DNA from 2 places in the Paenibacillus sp. FSL R5-0527 genome. Region 1 is predicted to be linked to the other one. Evidence: riboswitches for the same ligand, from Rfam matches in the RefSeq annotation. Region 1 holds a riboswitch; the other holds the start of a gene.
The links. A riboswitch is a leader RNA that binds a small molecule or an ion and turns the genes downstream of it on or off. The one in region 1 is predicted to bind cyclic di-GMP.
Positions count from the first base shown of each region.

Region 2: linked by a shared signal. The riboswitch ahead of NYE69_RS25750 (S-layer homology domain-containing protein) and the one ahead of NYE69_RS26670 (chemotaxis protein CheA) in region 1 are both predicted to bind cyclic di-GMP.

Region 1 is NZ_JBBOYI010000001.1:6,001,248-6,008,517, forward strand. Features, by position in the region: gene NYE69_RS26670 (chemotaxis protein CheA) at 1-1,696, opposite strand, end outside; cyclic di-GMP riboswitch class I at 1,832-1,920, opposite strand; gene NYE69_RS26675 (WIAG-tail domain) at 2,530-7,270, opposite strand, start outside.
Region 2 is NZ_JBBOYI010000001.1:5,799,423-5,806,692, forward strand. Features, by position in the region: gene NYE69_RS25730 (AraC family transcriptional regulator) at 196-1,059, shown strand; partial or broken gene NYE69_RS25735 (GntR family transcriptional regulator) at 1,664-1,815, opposite strand; gene NYE69_RS25740 (hypothetical protein) at 1,856-2,074, opposite strand; gene NYE69_RS25745 (hypothetical protein) at 2,256-3,077, opposite strand; cyclic di-GMP riboswitch class I at 3,407-3,499, shown strand; gene NYE69_RS25750 (S-layer homology domain-containing protein) at 3,649-7,270, shown strand, end outside.

The sequences.
Region 1 (7,270 bases):
TTTCGATATTGCGCATCACGACATCCATGCCGACCCCTCGCCCGCTATACTCGGTAATGACCTCTTTCGTGGAGAAGCCGGGGAGAAAGATCAAGTTGTAAATCTCGCGGTCGCTCATCTCCGACTCGTCCTTGAACAGCATTTGCCGCTCGCGGGCGCGCTGTAAAATTTTCGCTTTGTTCAGCCCCCTGCCGTCGTCGCGCACGATAATGAATACCTCGTTGCCGACGTTTTTCGCTTCAAGGGTCAACGTCGCGGATTCTTCCTTACCTGCCGCCAAGCGTTCCTCCGGCGTTTCGATGCCGTGGTCGATCGCGTTCCGCACAAGGTGCATGATCGGATCGGAGATGTGCTCGATGATGTTTTTGTCCACTTCCGTATCCTCGCCAAGCAGTTCCAGCCGGACTGACTTATCCTGTTTTCTGCACATATCCCGTACGATGCGGTTCATTTTTTGGAACGTATTAACCAGCGGCACCATGCGGATCGACATGACCTTGTCTTGGATTTCGCCGGTGATCTTCCGCAGATGCCGAGCGGCCTTCTGAAACTGTTCAAGCTCCAGTCCGGCCAATTCCGGGTTTTGCGTGACCATCGATTCGGCGATGACGAGCTCGCCGACCAGGTCCATCAACTCGTCGAGCTTGGCCAAATTCACGCTGATGAAACTGGAATGCTGCGAGGCATTAGCTCTGGCAATATCCTGCGTTTTGGCCTCCGGCGCCTGCGAAGTGCGGGCAGCCGCTCCCGGCACCTGGGAGGGTTCGGCGGCGCCCGGCTCGGAAGGGGAGGCTGGTGCAGCGTCCGTAGAAAGTGCTGCAGCGTGCGCTGCAGAATGTGCCGCCGTAGACTCTCCTGTTCGCGCTTCCGCTTCGGGTATCGGCTGAAGCGTCTCTGCCGCGGCGGCCGTCTCAGCCTCAGGCTCTGCCCGGCTTTGTTCCGGCAAATTGATCATTTCCAAATGCTTTAAGGATGGCGCCTGCGACAGGTAAGCAGCTACCGTGTCCGCGGATTCGCCGTTCCGGAACAGAATTTGGAAGCCCTGCTCTCTTATGAGCGAGGCTGTTTCGGGATTTTCGGCAATGTCCTCGGGCCAGTAGGCGAATTGCTCGGTCATTTCCTGCAGGCTGTGAACGACTTGATATGCCCGAACATTCTCCATGTTGTAATCGTCATCAAAATAAAGAACGGCTTTTAAATGAGCCCCGGAAGCGGAATCCTCACCGTCCTGACGTTTGCCGGTCTCGGGGCCTCGAAGAGGGGAAACAGCCGGCCCGGGATGCTGTGCGGCTTTTAGTTCTTCCAAATATCCGGTAATGCTGCTTTTCAGCGAAGATGCGTCCCCGTCAGGAGAATCGCCCTGCCTGATCTTATACAGCTCAAGCTTAATGAAATCGCCGCCCTGCAGCACCAGCTCGGACAACGCCGTGCAATCGGCCAAGCGGGGCTGATGTTCGCGGATAAACGCAAACAGATCTTCCATGATGTGCGACAAAGCCGCGATGTTATCGAAATTCATCATCGTGGAGGAGCCTTTGATCGTGTGCATAATGCGGAAAATGTCGTGGATGGCGGCGGACGGAAAAGCGTTAAGCTCTTCGCATTCCAGGATGATCTGTTCCAACTGCTCGAGCAGCTGCGAATTTTCGTGAAGATAGACCTCTAATAACGGATCGCTATTTTCTCGTTCTGCCATAAACTATCTCCCCGTTTTACATAATTCGACATTATTGATGCTTTTTCGACAAATTTCAGACATAAAAAAACTCCTTCTTCATGAACCTTCTAGCGAAGAAAGAGAACCCGAAGAAAGAGAGGACGCCTATCCAACTATAGAAACCCGGCTGCCGTAGCTGTTGCTGGTACTTTAGGCCCGTGGCTTTGCGTCCTTGTCTTTCGGCAAGTTTGCCCTTCTAGTCTTTGCTATTTTTTAGTTGGTTTCATACTAACACGCCTGAGCAGGCTGTGTAAATACTAAAAACGGCCGGTCTGAGCCGTGAGAAAGCCCGATTGACCGGCGAAATATGCAGCCGTTTTTCCAGCCGGAATCACGGCCAGGCCTTAGGTAATCCGACGCAGTTCCGGGCAGTTTTAAGGAACTTCAGGGACAGCTTCAGGAGCTTCAGGACGGATTCAGGACGGATTCAGGGCGGATTCAGGGCGGATCAGCGAAGCCACAAACAGCCCCGGCGAAACCTCATTGGATATATCCAATTAAAATGGAAATTCAATCGTAAATATGGAGGCTTGATTGGATACTTTCCAATAGATGAGACTCGGCAAGGTGCAAAATGGGCGATTTAAGCGAAGTTTATTGGATACTTCCAATGTGAGTTCAAAATTGTGTTTGATTTCCGTCAATCTATTGGATTTTTCCAATGGATACGGCCCATCGCTGCATACGCAGCCCATGCCGTCAGTCCCACTACGAATAAGGCACAGACAGGAATAAATCCCCGCCCGGCTGGCACGGCAAAAAGCCGCCGAATAAACTCGGCGGCCCTGCTACGATCTTATCGGCCCTACACTCTAATGCGCGTTTCCGATGGCAATCCACATGACGAAGCCGTAGTGGACATGGCTTTCCTTCAGCCTGGAAATCGTAATGACGGCCGATTCCTGAGTTTGTTCGCTTAGCGTGGCGTAAAAAGCCGAATGGTTCGTCATTGCAACGATAACAAAGTTAGGATTAGCAAACGGCTCTTCAAATTCAACCTTCACTTGCGTTTCGGCCTCATCGCGCTGCAACAAAAACGCCGACATTCCAAACAGCTGTTTGGCCGGCTGGTCCAGCAGCGTCTGGACCGGAGTAAAGGCAAGGTGCTCCGCGCCGACCGCGCCGGTTTTCAGGTGGCGCGAGGCAATCGCTTCATCGGCAAGCTGTGCGCTGCCGACCGCCGCGTTTGCAATATGCCCGCTTTGCACCGCTCCCTGCTGCAGATGCTCGCCGCCGACCGACTCCTCGGCCAGAATGTCGGCATCCACAACACCGGCCTGAAGGTGTACCCGATCTATCGACAATGGCTGAATGTCCTCGCCACCGATCCCTTTTTCCGGCAGCAGCCCGTTTCGCTGCAGTTCAGCCGACAGATGCCAGACATCGATCGACTCGGGGCCGATGTGACGCGATGCGATTGCCGCTTCCTCGATATGCCGGCCTTCCACGCTCTCCTTCGCCAGATGCAGTGCCCGCACGGACTCAGGAGCCAAATGAGCGCTCTGCACCGACTCTGCGGCGAGATGCCCGCTTTGCACCGCTCCCCGCCGCAGATGCTCGCCGCCGACCGACTCCTCGGCCAGCACCTCGCCGTCTACGGCTTCAGCCTGCAGATGCGCCCGGCCTATCGACAGCGGATGAATATCCTCACCGTCGATCCCTTCTTCCGGAAGCAGCCCGTTTCGCTGCAGTTCGGCCGACAGATGCCAGACATCGATCGACTCGGGGCCGATGTGGCGGGATGCGATCGCCGCTTCCTCGATATGCCGGCCTTCCACGCTCTCCTTCGCCAGATGCAGCGCCCGCACGGACTCAGGGGCCAAATGAGCGCCCTGCACCGACTCTGCGGCTAGGTGACGCGATGCGATTGCCGCTTCGCCAATATGCCGTCCCTCTATGCTCCCCTGTGCCAGATGCTGCGGCCCTACGGCTTCAGCGGCCAGATGAGCGCTCTGCACCGACTCTGCGGCGAGATGCCCGCTTTGCACCGCTCCCCGCTGCAGATGCTCACCGCCAACCGCTCCCTCGGCCAGCACTTCGCCGTCCACGGCTTCGGACTGCAGATGCGCCCGGCCTATCGACAGCGGATGAATATCCTCTTCTCCGATACCGTCTGCCGGCAGCAGACCGTTTCGCTGCAGTTCGGCCGACAAATGCCGGACATCGATCGACTCGGCGGCAATGTGGCGGGAAGTGATCGCCGCTTCGCCAATATGCCGCCCCTCTACGCTCCCCTTCGCCAGATGCTGCGGCCCTACGGCTTCAGCGGCCAGATGAGCGCCCTGCACCGACTCCGCGGCGAGATGCCCGCTTTGCACCGCTCCCCGCCGCAGATGCTCGCCGCCAACCGCTCCCTCGGCCAGCACCTCGCCGTCCACGGCTTCAGACTGCAGATGCGCCCGGCCTATTGACAGCGGGTGAATATCCTCACCGTCGATCCCTTCTGCCGGCAGCAGCCCGCTTCGCTGCAGTTCGGCCGACAGGTGCGCACTCCCGATCGCTTCGCGCGCAATGTGGCGCGATGCGATCGCCGCTTCCCCAATATGCCGCCCCTCTATGCTAGCCTCCGCCAAATGCTGCGGCCCTACGGCTTCAGGAGCCAGATGAGCGCCCTGCACCGACTCCGCGGCTATGTGACGCGATGCGATCGCCGCTTTCCCAATATGCCGCCCCTCTACGCTCCCCTTCGCCAGATGCTGCGGCCCTACGGCTTCAGCGGCCAGATGAGCGCCCTGCACCGACTCTGCGGCGAGATGCCCGCTTTGCACCGCTCCCCGCCGCAGATGCTCGCCGCCAACCGCTCCCTCGGCCAGCACCTCGCCGTCCACGGCTTCAGACTGCAGATGCGCCCGGCCTATCGACAGCGGGTGAATATCCTCACCGTCGATCCCTTCTGCCGGCAGCAGCCCGCTTCGCTGCAGTTCGGCCGACAGGTGCGCACTCCCGATCGCTTCGCGCGCAATGTGGCGCGATGCGATCGCCGCTTCCCCAATATGCCGCCCCTCTATGCTAGCCTCCGCCAAATGCTGCGGCCCTACGGCTTCAGGAGCCAGATGAGCGCCCTGCACCGATTTCGCGGCAATGTGGCGGGATGCGATCGCTGCATCCTCGATGTGCCGTCCCTCTATGCTCTCCTTCGCCAGATGCAGCGATCTTACGATCTCGGGAGCCAAATGGGCGCTCTGCACCGACTCCGCGGCGAGATTCCTGCTTTGCACCGCGCTCCGCTGCAGATGCTCGGCACCGACCGACTCCGCGGCCAGCACGTCGGCATCCACGGCTCTGGACTGAAGATGTGCCCGGCTTATCGACAAGGGATGAATATCCTCCCCGCCGATCCCGTCTGCCGGCAGCAGCCCGCTTCGCAGCAGTTCGGCCGACAGGTGAAAGCCTTCGACCGCTTCGGGTGCGAGATGCCCCGATGCGATCGCCGCTTTGCCGATATGCCGCCCCTCTACGCTGGCCTCCGCCAGATGCTGCGCACGTACGGTCCCGGAGGCCAAATGATCGCTTTGTACGGCCTCGGCGGCGAGATGTCCGCTTTGCACCGCGCCCCGCCGCAGATGCTCGCCGCCGACGGACTCTTCCGCCAGCACGTCGCCGTCCACGGCTCCGGACTGCAGATGCACCCGGGATATCGATAACGGATGAATATCCTTTCCATCGATCCCGTCTGCCGGCAGCAGCCCGCTTCGCAGCAGTTCGGCCGACAGGTGCTCACTCTCGATCGCTTCGGGCGCGAGGTGGCGCGATGCGATCGCCGCTTCTTCGATATGCCGCCCCTCTACGCTGGCTTCCGCCAAATGCAGCGAACGTATGGCCTCAGGGGCCAGATGCGCGCTTCGCACGGCCTCGGCGGCGATATGCCCGCTTTGCACGACGCCCCGCTGTAAATGCTCGCCGCCAACCGACTCCCCGGCCAGCACATCGGCATCCACGGCTCCGGACTGCAGATGCGCCCGGCCTATCGATGAGAGTTTTACATCCTTCCCATCGATTCCGTCTTCCGGCAGCAGCCCGCTTTGCTGCAATTCGGCCGACAAATGCCAGAAGTCGATTGCTTCGGCCGCAATATGGCGGGATACGATCGCCCCTTCACCGATGTGCCGGCCTTCTACGCTCTCCTCCGCCAGATGCTCCGCTTGCACGGCCTCTTGCGCCAGGTGGTCGCTCTGAACGGCCTCACTGGCGATGTGGCCGCTTTGCACCGCCCCTTTTTGCAGATGCTCCGAACCGACCGCTTCCCCGGCCAGCACATCGGCATCCACGGCCCCGGACTGCAGATGCGACCGCTCGATCGACAGCGGCTGGATATCCTCCCCGTCGACACCGTCTTCCGGCAACAGTCCGCTTTGCTGCAGTTCGGGCGACAGATGCCAGAAGTCGATCGTTTCGGGCGCGAGATGGCGCGATGCGACCACCGCCTCGCCGATATGCCGGCCCTCGACGCTTTCCTCCGCCAGATGCCGCGCCTGGACCGCTTCGGCGGCCAATTTTCCGGCCGAAACGGCGCCATCCTGCAGCACCCGCGGCGAAACGGCTCCGGAAGCAAGATGATTCTCGTCAACGGCATGCGTTTGCAGATGCGCCGAAGAGACAGCGTTATCCGCCAGATGCAAGGGCAAAACCGCACCCGGGGCCAGACACTCCGACTGCACGGCGCCCGGAGCCAGATGCCGGGGCTGGATGGCCTGCGGGGCGATTTTTGCGGCCGTCACGTTGCCGTCGGCCATTTTGGCGGTGGTTACCGCCAGATCGCCCAGTTTGTCGGTCGTAACGCTTTCCGGCGACAGCTTCAGGGACGTGACCGCATGATCCTGCAAATGCGGAGAAAAGATCGATCCGGCCCCCAAATGCTCCTCCCGGATAGCCCCGTTTTGCAGCAGGCTGCCGTCAATGCTCTGTTTGGCCAGATGAATGTTTTGAATCGCCCCCGGGGCCAGATGCTCCGACGATACCTGGCGAGGGCCGATCGCGTATCCCGTCACCGCGCCCGGAGCCAGGCTGCGGCTGGTCACGCTGTCCTCCGTGAGCTTGTCGGCGGTGACGCTGCCGGGCTGAAGGTGGGCCGCCGTAACCGCCCCCTCCGCCAGGTGATGTCCGGCAATCTCGCCGACAGCCAGCTTTTCTCCCGTGACGGCCCCATCCGCCAGATGCCATTCCTGGATAGATTCCGGCAACACATGCTCCCCTTGGACCGAGGCAGGCGCCAAATGCATTCCTGTGACGGAAGATGGCGCCAGCTGCGGCGAATGGACCGCGGATTTGGCCAGATGGCGGGTCTGCACAGCCTCGTCGGCGATTTTCCCCGGCAAAATGCTTTGATCGGCGATTTTGGACGAAGTGACGGCCTGTTCGACGATTTGCGCGGTGCCGATGGATTGATCGGACAATTTCGTGGACAGGATCGATTTGTCGGCCAAATGCCGGCCTTTAACCGAACCGTCCGCCAGTTGCTCCGCTCCGACGCTGCCGGGCTGCAAATGGGCAGTGCCGACGCTTCCCGAGCGAATATGGCGGGATTCGACCGCCTGGTCGCAGATATGGCCGGTG
Region 2 (7,270 bases), 200 kb from region 1:
CCCCACTTCATTTCTGATTCCATTGGAGATTTCCAATCAGAACGCCCGGCCAGGCAGACCGCGAAAACCTTAAACCGCCTCCCGATCATATCGGCTTGTTGAAATGTGAAGCCTACGGTCCAGCTTTTTTTTCCAACCTCACCCGCTTGGGATATAATAGGCGTATCCATCCGATCGTGGGGGAGGAACCCTAGCGTGCCGAAAATCGAAATTCCGCATCGCAAAAGCGACCGTTTTCGCTTCAAAAAAACGCCCGAGCTGCTGTTCGCCGGCCAAGTCGTCGATGAGCGCCGATTTTACGCCCCGCCGCAGATCCATGATTTTTGCGAAATTATTTATATTGTGGAAGGTGCCGGAGAATTCCGGATCGCGGGCAAAACGTACGAGGTTCGCCCCGGGGACGTGGCCGTATACAACGCCGGCGTACCGCACGAGGAACGCTCGCTGAGCCCGGAACCGTTCAAATTGATTTACTGCGGCTTGAATAACGTGCATATCGAAGGCGTCCCGCAAGGGCAGCTGCTTCCCGCGTACGTGGAACCGGTCATTCCATGCGAAAAATACGCCTACAAAGTGGAAAGCTGCCTGTCCGAAATGCTGCAGGAGTGCGATTCACAGGTACTGGGCTACGAAACGCTCAGCAACAACCTGTTGATGTCGCTCATTACGCTCCTGTACCGGATCGTCGACGTCAAACATCCGTTTGACCCGCTCAAGGACAAAAACGAAATCACGGTCCGGACCAAGCAATTTATCGATAAAAACTACACCCGCAGCATCACGTTAAAAGAAATCGCCGACACGCTGTACGTCAGCCAGCATTATTTATCCCACCTGTTCAAAAAGGAACTGGGCGATTCGCCCGTCAACTACCTGATCACCCGTCGCATCGAAGAGGCCAAACGCCTGCTGTCGGATAGCGACGCGCCAATCCATGAAATCGCTTCCCGCGTCGGGTATGGGAATGACAAGTATTTTTCCATGCTGTTCAAAAAAGTGACCGGCCAATCGCCCAGCGCCTACCGGGACGCGGAAAAGCAAAAACGGGACGGGCGTTGAGCACCGGAAAAGTAAAAGCGCGATGAGCGTTCCGAGCGTTGAGCAGCGGAAGTGTGCGGTAAAACGCAGAATCGGAGTAGTCCACTAAACCGTAGCGACGGATTTGTCCGCTAAACCATCAAGTGGGGGCGCAGGATAAGCCGAAGAAAAGTTGTTCTCTTACGTTGGGTATGGGGGATAGACGGGGATAAAGAAGAGACTAGAGCGGTATGCGAACTGCTGCGAACTGCTGCGAACTGCTGCGAACCTGCTACGAACTGCTACGAACTGCAAAAGTGCAGGCGATTTTCGTCGAAACTCCTCGAAACGGGGGGTTCAAATGCAAATGTGCAGTTCATATCCGGTCAAAAGAGACTTTTTTATCGAACGGCTGTAAATCAAATGCATTTTTGCATTTCGCTTGCTCGAAAATGGCGGTTTGCGGAAAAATCAAATGCATTTTTGCATTTGGTCCCCTCCGTTCGCACGGTGCCAGCAAAAAAGCGCGAGCCGACAAAAGTAATGTCCCCCGGCTCTCCAGAAGCGGATTGGAACCCCTGCCAGGACAGCCTTTATTGGAATAAGTGAACGCCGTACACTGGCGCGCAGGCGTTTCTTATGCATCGTAAAACTCCTGAACGAGCTCCTGAATCGCCCCGCGGACAGTAATCTTGCTTACTGCAAACTCCTGCTCAAGCTGCTGCTCGGAGGGGATTTCGTCCCCAGCGGGTAAACGCCGTGGAGAATCCGCTCCTTGATGATGTTTTTAATTTGCAAATATAACGGTCTATCTTTACAGGCAAACTCACGACCCTGTTTACCTACCTTTCCACATCCCCGGGGAGGATTGCTCCATCCCCCGGTGGATTTCCGCCTCCGCCGCCATTGGGGTGTCGCCCGGCACGGTATGCGCCAGTATCCCCGCTGCGGCCGCAAACCGGACGGTTTGCACAGGGGCGAAGCCCTCGTGGATGATCCTGCTGGCGAAGCCCTCCAGCTCGCCGTGGATGATCCCGCTGGCGAAACCGTCTCCCACCCCATTCTATTTTTCCGTCCACGACGTCGATCTTTTCTCCGGTCCCCCGTTTAAGATGGCGGAGAACGAATCTTTCTTTCACTTTACTCGCCTCTTTTGGATAAACGTTATAATGTTTAATGGCGAATCGATATGTTCATTAGAAAGTGCGTCGTGAATATTCACGACGCACTTTCTATTTTTACTTTATTGTCAGTTCGTATAAATGTTTTTTTCCTTCATAAGTAAATTGAATTTCCCCGCTATCGAATTCGAAATCCCTAAGTATCTCTTTCTGACCGGTTTTGGTGTTATAGACAAATGCTTCATTGGTGTAACTCCCATCCGGATTGCCTGGCGTAGTGTAAACGCCCACGTACAAACCTTCCGAATTATCTATTGTATAATGATAAAATCTGCCTCCAGAGGCATGAAATTCTTCGATGACCTTGTTGCTGCTTGGATCATTAACATTCATTGCCCATAATTGTTGTCTTAGAGGCTGAGCGCCACCACGAAAATCGGAAACGGTATGATATAAAATCGTATCGTTTACGGCAAATAAGTCATCAACTTCGACATCGGCTTCGCCATCTTTGAGGGGGAGGGTTAGAAGTTTCGTCGATGTGTTGATATCCAGCGTATTATCTTTTGCATTACTTAGATATATACTAAAAGGCTCGGTAGGATAGTACTCTGGATAACTTTCCGTATCAGGACGCTGCTCTAGCGTAGGCGCAGGAATCCAGACCATTCCTTTGGGTGTTTTAACGGCAAAGGTATATTTCTCCGCATTTTCGTCTTTTACTGCCACCTTATAAATCTCGCCATCGACATCGAGACTGATTGTTTTTTGAGATCCCTTACTATTATCAGTTGCAGGGCTGGTTTCATTTTTCGTTTGAGTAACTTCTGTTTTTGTTTTTTCCGTGGAAGCAGGCGCGCTTGTTATATTCCCGCAAGCCGATAGAATCGCCGAACAAATCATGATACCTATTACAAACTGGAGTGCCTTTTTGTTCAATACATTTGAGCTCCTTTAACCAAAATTTCATGCGCTTCTTTTATTGTATAACAATGCTACACTAGTTCTGTGTCATTTCTGCTATTTAATGTTTGAAATTATTTAACCATTGAAAAAAGAGGAACACCGTTTGTCTTTTTACGATAATATCCCAAAAAAAGTATGCCCTTTCTTTGTGAATATTTCCCATTTTTTAGAAGATTGGATTGTCTATACTGTGATTATTTTATCTATTACATTGTTGACAAGTGCTTTTTTTTGAAATATATTGAAATTGTTTGATAGGATATTAGTAATATTTTACTACGAGCAGGTCTTTTTAACTATAATCGAATATTCGGCACACTAATCGAAAGATTAGGTCGCAAAGCCTTGGAGTCTAACAATTCGACAAGCGAATTAATGACCGTCCGGCTGCATAACAATGAATACTATTGTTTATGCAGCCTTTTTTATTTTCACCTCGTTCTCAACGGATTTTTCCGTGAGATATATAATATACCCAAAGCAAGGAGGGTAGAAAATTAGTGCCTGAAAGGGAGGAATTCTATGAAAAAATGAGGAGGAACCAATGAAACGCGGGTTAAAAATAATATTGTCCTGGATTTGCATGTTTTCGCTTTTTGCCAGCCCCCTGTCCGTCTTCGGCGCAAGTTTGGGGGACCCCGTCTGGCCGAATCCCGGAGCCATTCAATTGAGCAAAACCGCCCAACCTACAGGGAGCCCTGGCGAATGGGAAATTACGCTCAAGGCTGAGGGAAAAAACGTCCGGACAAGCTCGGACATCGTGCTGGTCATCGATAAGTCGGGGAGCATGGACCAGCGAAGCGGATGGTTTACACCATCGAAGATGGATAACGCTAAAGATGCCGCAAAGAAATTTGTGGATAATTTGCTGTTACCAAACTCTTCCACCCAAATCGCTGTGGTCTCATTTAATAAATCCTCTACCCTTGTCTCAGGTTTTAAAGGTGCTGGCAATAAGAACGCTTTGAAAAATGCCATAGAAGGTATTGAACCGACCGGCGGAACGAATATCCAGGCGGGCTTGAAGAAAGCTAGTGACCTGTTGGCGAACAGTATCGCGCAAAACAAAATAATCGTGTTGTTAAGCGACGGTGAACCGACATTCAGCTTCAAGGGAACACATGCTGAAGGATTCAACTGGCCTAACAGCAGCAACAACTTTTCGATTACGAGTTTTGATTACGGAAAAACCCTTGGGACAGGTGCAGATTTTACTTTTAAAAACTATGATTGTAATATCTTTGGTTTTAACTGTAAAAACGACACCTACAACATTAACAATTATCAAGTCAAGGATAACGGCATCGGTACCATTTCCGAAGCAAAAATCGCCAAAGATGCAGGGCTCAAGATCTTTTCGGTAGGCTTGGAAGTTTCAAACAACAGCAACGCGATAAATGTGTTAAAAGACATTCAAAGCGAAGGCTACTTCCCTGCCAACAGCGATGAATTGAACACGATTTTCCGCGAAATGGCCGGAAAGATTTCCTATGCGGCTCAAAATGCCAAAGTCGTTGATCCGATGGGAGACATGTTCAATCTCAAGAAACAAGGCGAACAAGTCAGTCCTCAGGATTATTCCGCATCGCAAGGTACGGTAACTTGGAACGCCGCAACCGAGACATTTACTTGGGACGTCGGCAATATCGCCGAAGGTGAACCTGCTACATTAACTTACAAAGTGGTCTTGGACCAATCCAAAAACCCCGTTTCTAATGTCCTCTATCCTACGAACGGCAAAACGACAATCGAATATACGAATGTTACGGGCGAGAAAGTTTCGAAGGATTTTGAGGTGCCGAAAGTAAGCATCGGCAACGGTTCCATCCTCATGAAGGGCTATAAAGTCAATGCGAGCGGCAAGCCTGTCAATGCCGAAGGCGTTGAAGTGGAAGGGCCGGAATTCGCGGAATCGCTTTATAGCGAGTACTACAAGGATCAAAACGGGAATGAGGCTTTGCCGATCGGGGCTGCGGAATATTCCGTATCGGCCAAAAACATTGCCGGGTATCAGTTGAAGGTAGGAGAAAATCCTGTTAGCATCCGGCTTACCGCTACCAATCCGACACCGACAGTTTGGTTTGGTTATGAGGAAGCGGTTGAACGGACAGTTACCGTTCATTATTTGGAGCAGGGAACAGAAAAGGAACTCGCTCAATCAATTACGGTAAAAGGTGTCGCTGGGCAAAAAGTAACTCTAACGGCTGTCGAAATTCCGGGCTACACTCCGGAAAACAAAACTGCCGAGTACACGATCAAAGCCGAGGGCAATAACGAGTACACCTTCTACTACGTCGCTAATAAGCAGAGCGTAGAAGTGCAGTATCTCGAGCAAGGCACCAACAAGAAACTCGCCGACCCAACTACGGTTGAAGGCGTGACCGGGCAAACGCTCGAGCTCAAAGCGATCGGCATCCCGGGCTACACCCCGGTGGAGCCAACTTACAACTATAAGCTTGGCGTGGAAAATGCTCCGCATATCTTCTACTACACACCGAGCGAACAAACCGTTACAGTGAAGTTCGTGGAGAAGGAATTGGGGAATGAACTGATCGAACCTCGCACTGTGACGGGACACACCGGCGAAACTGTAACTCTGACGGCAGCTGAAATTCCGGGCTACACTCCGGAAAACAAAACTGCCGAGTACGTGGTTAAAGCCGAGGGCAATAACGAGTACACCTTCTACTACGTCGCCGATAAGCAAAGCGTAGAAGTACAGTACCTCGAGCAAGGCACCAACAAGAAACTCGCTGACCCAACTACGGTTGAAGGCGTGACCGGGCAAACGCTCGAGCTCAAAGCGATTGGCATCCCGGGCTACACCCCGGTGAAGTCCAGCTCCAGCTACAAGCTCGGCGTGGAAAACGCTCCGCATATCTTCTACTACACAGCCAACGCCACCGAACCGGATGACAGCAGGACTCTGACCGTCAGATACGTGGATCAACAGACAGGTAAAGACTTGCTCAATCCAACTGAGCGTTCGGGCAAAGTAGGCGAAAAAATTACCCTGACGGCCAAAGATTACACAGACACCGTTACGGGGGCGGTTTACAAACCGCACGCTTATGAAGTGCCGTACACCTTCACGGAAGATCAGGTGCAGCAATTCGTATTCAAGTATGCCCAAGGCAATACCGGTCAGGAGCGTATTGTAACGATCCACCATGTGGACCGCGAGACCGATGAAGAGCTTATCGAGCCAACGGCTTCCAAAGGTATCGCCGGAACGAATTTGGTCTTTTATCCTGAACCAATTTCAGTGACCGATGTCGTTTATTTCCCGGAACAAACCAAATACGACATTAAAATTACACTAGAAGCTGGACAGGAATATACCATCTACTACGTTAAAGGCGAACCGGCTGAACTGGCACAGGTCACCGTCTCTTATCGCGATCGAGAAACAGGTAACGAGTTGGCCGCACAGGAGATCTACAAAGGCCGCATTGGTGCCGGAATAGAGCTCTCCGCTAAACAGGTAGAAGGATATACTCCGGAAGTTGCAAACCACACGCATACTTGGACCGACGATCCGAATCAGACTTATGTCTTCTATTACACGAAAAACGCACCGGCGGATCGGCAATTGACCGTCAAGTATTTGGAAAACGGCACAAACCGGCAATTGGCGAGTCAGACCACAGTATCCGGCAAACCGGGAGAGACGAAAACGCTGACGGCCGTATCGGTATCCGGGTACAATCCGGTGAAAGCAACCGCTTCCTACACGTTTAGTGATCAAGAGGGCCAAGAGTACACGTTCTACTACACTAAAAAATCGTCGGATTCATCCGGTTCCAGCGGATCGGATAATTCGGGAAGTTCAAACCCGAATCCAAGCCCAAGCACACCGGAAGTAGATCCGCTTCCGCCGTTGCCGCCGCTGCCTGCCGTTCCGCCAAAACTGGAAACGGAAAATCATTACGACTACATTAACGGGTATCCGGACGGCACGGTTAAGCCGCTGAACAATATTACCCGTGAAGAAGTCGCGGCGATTTTCTACCGATTGCTCGATGATGAAAGCCGCTCCGCCTACCTGAAAACCGGAAATTCCTTCTCTGACGTTGGAAATACGCGCTGGTCCAATAAACATATTTCGACGATGGAGAATGCCGGAATTATTACGGGATATCCGGACGGCACCTTTAAGCCGGGGC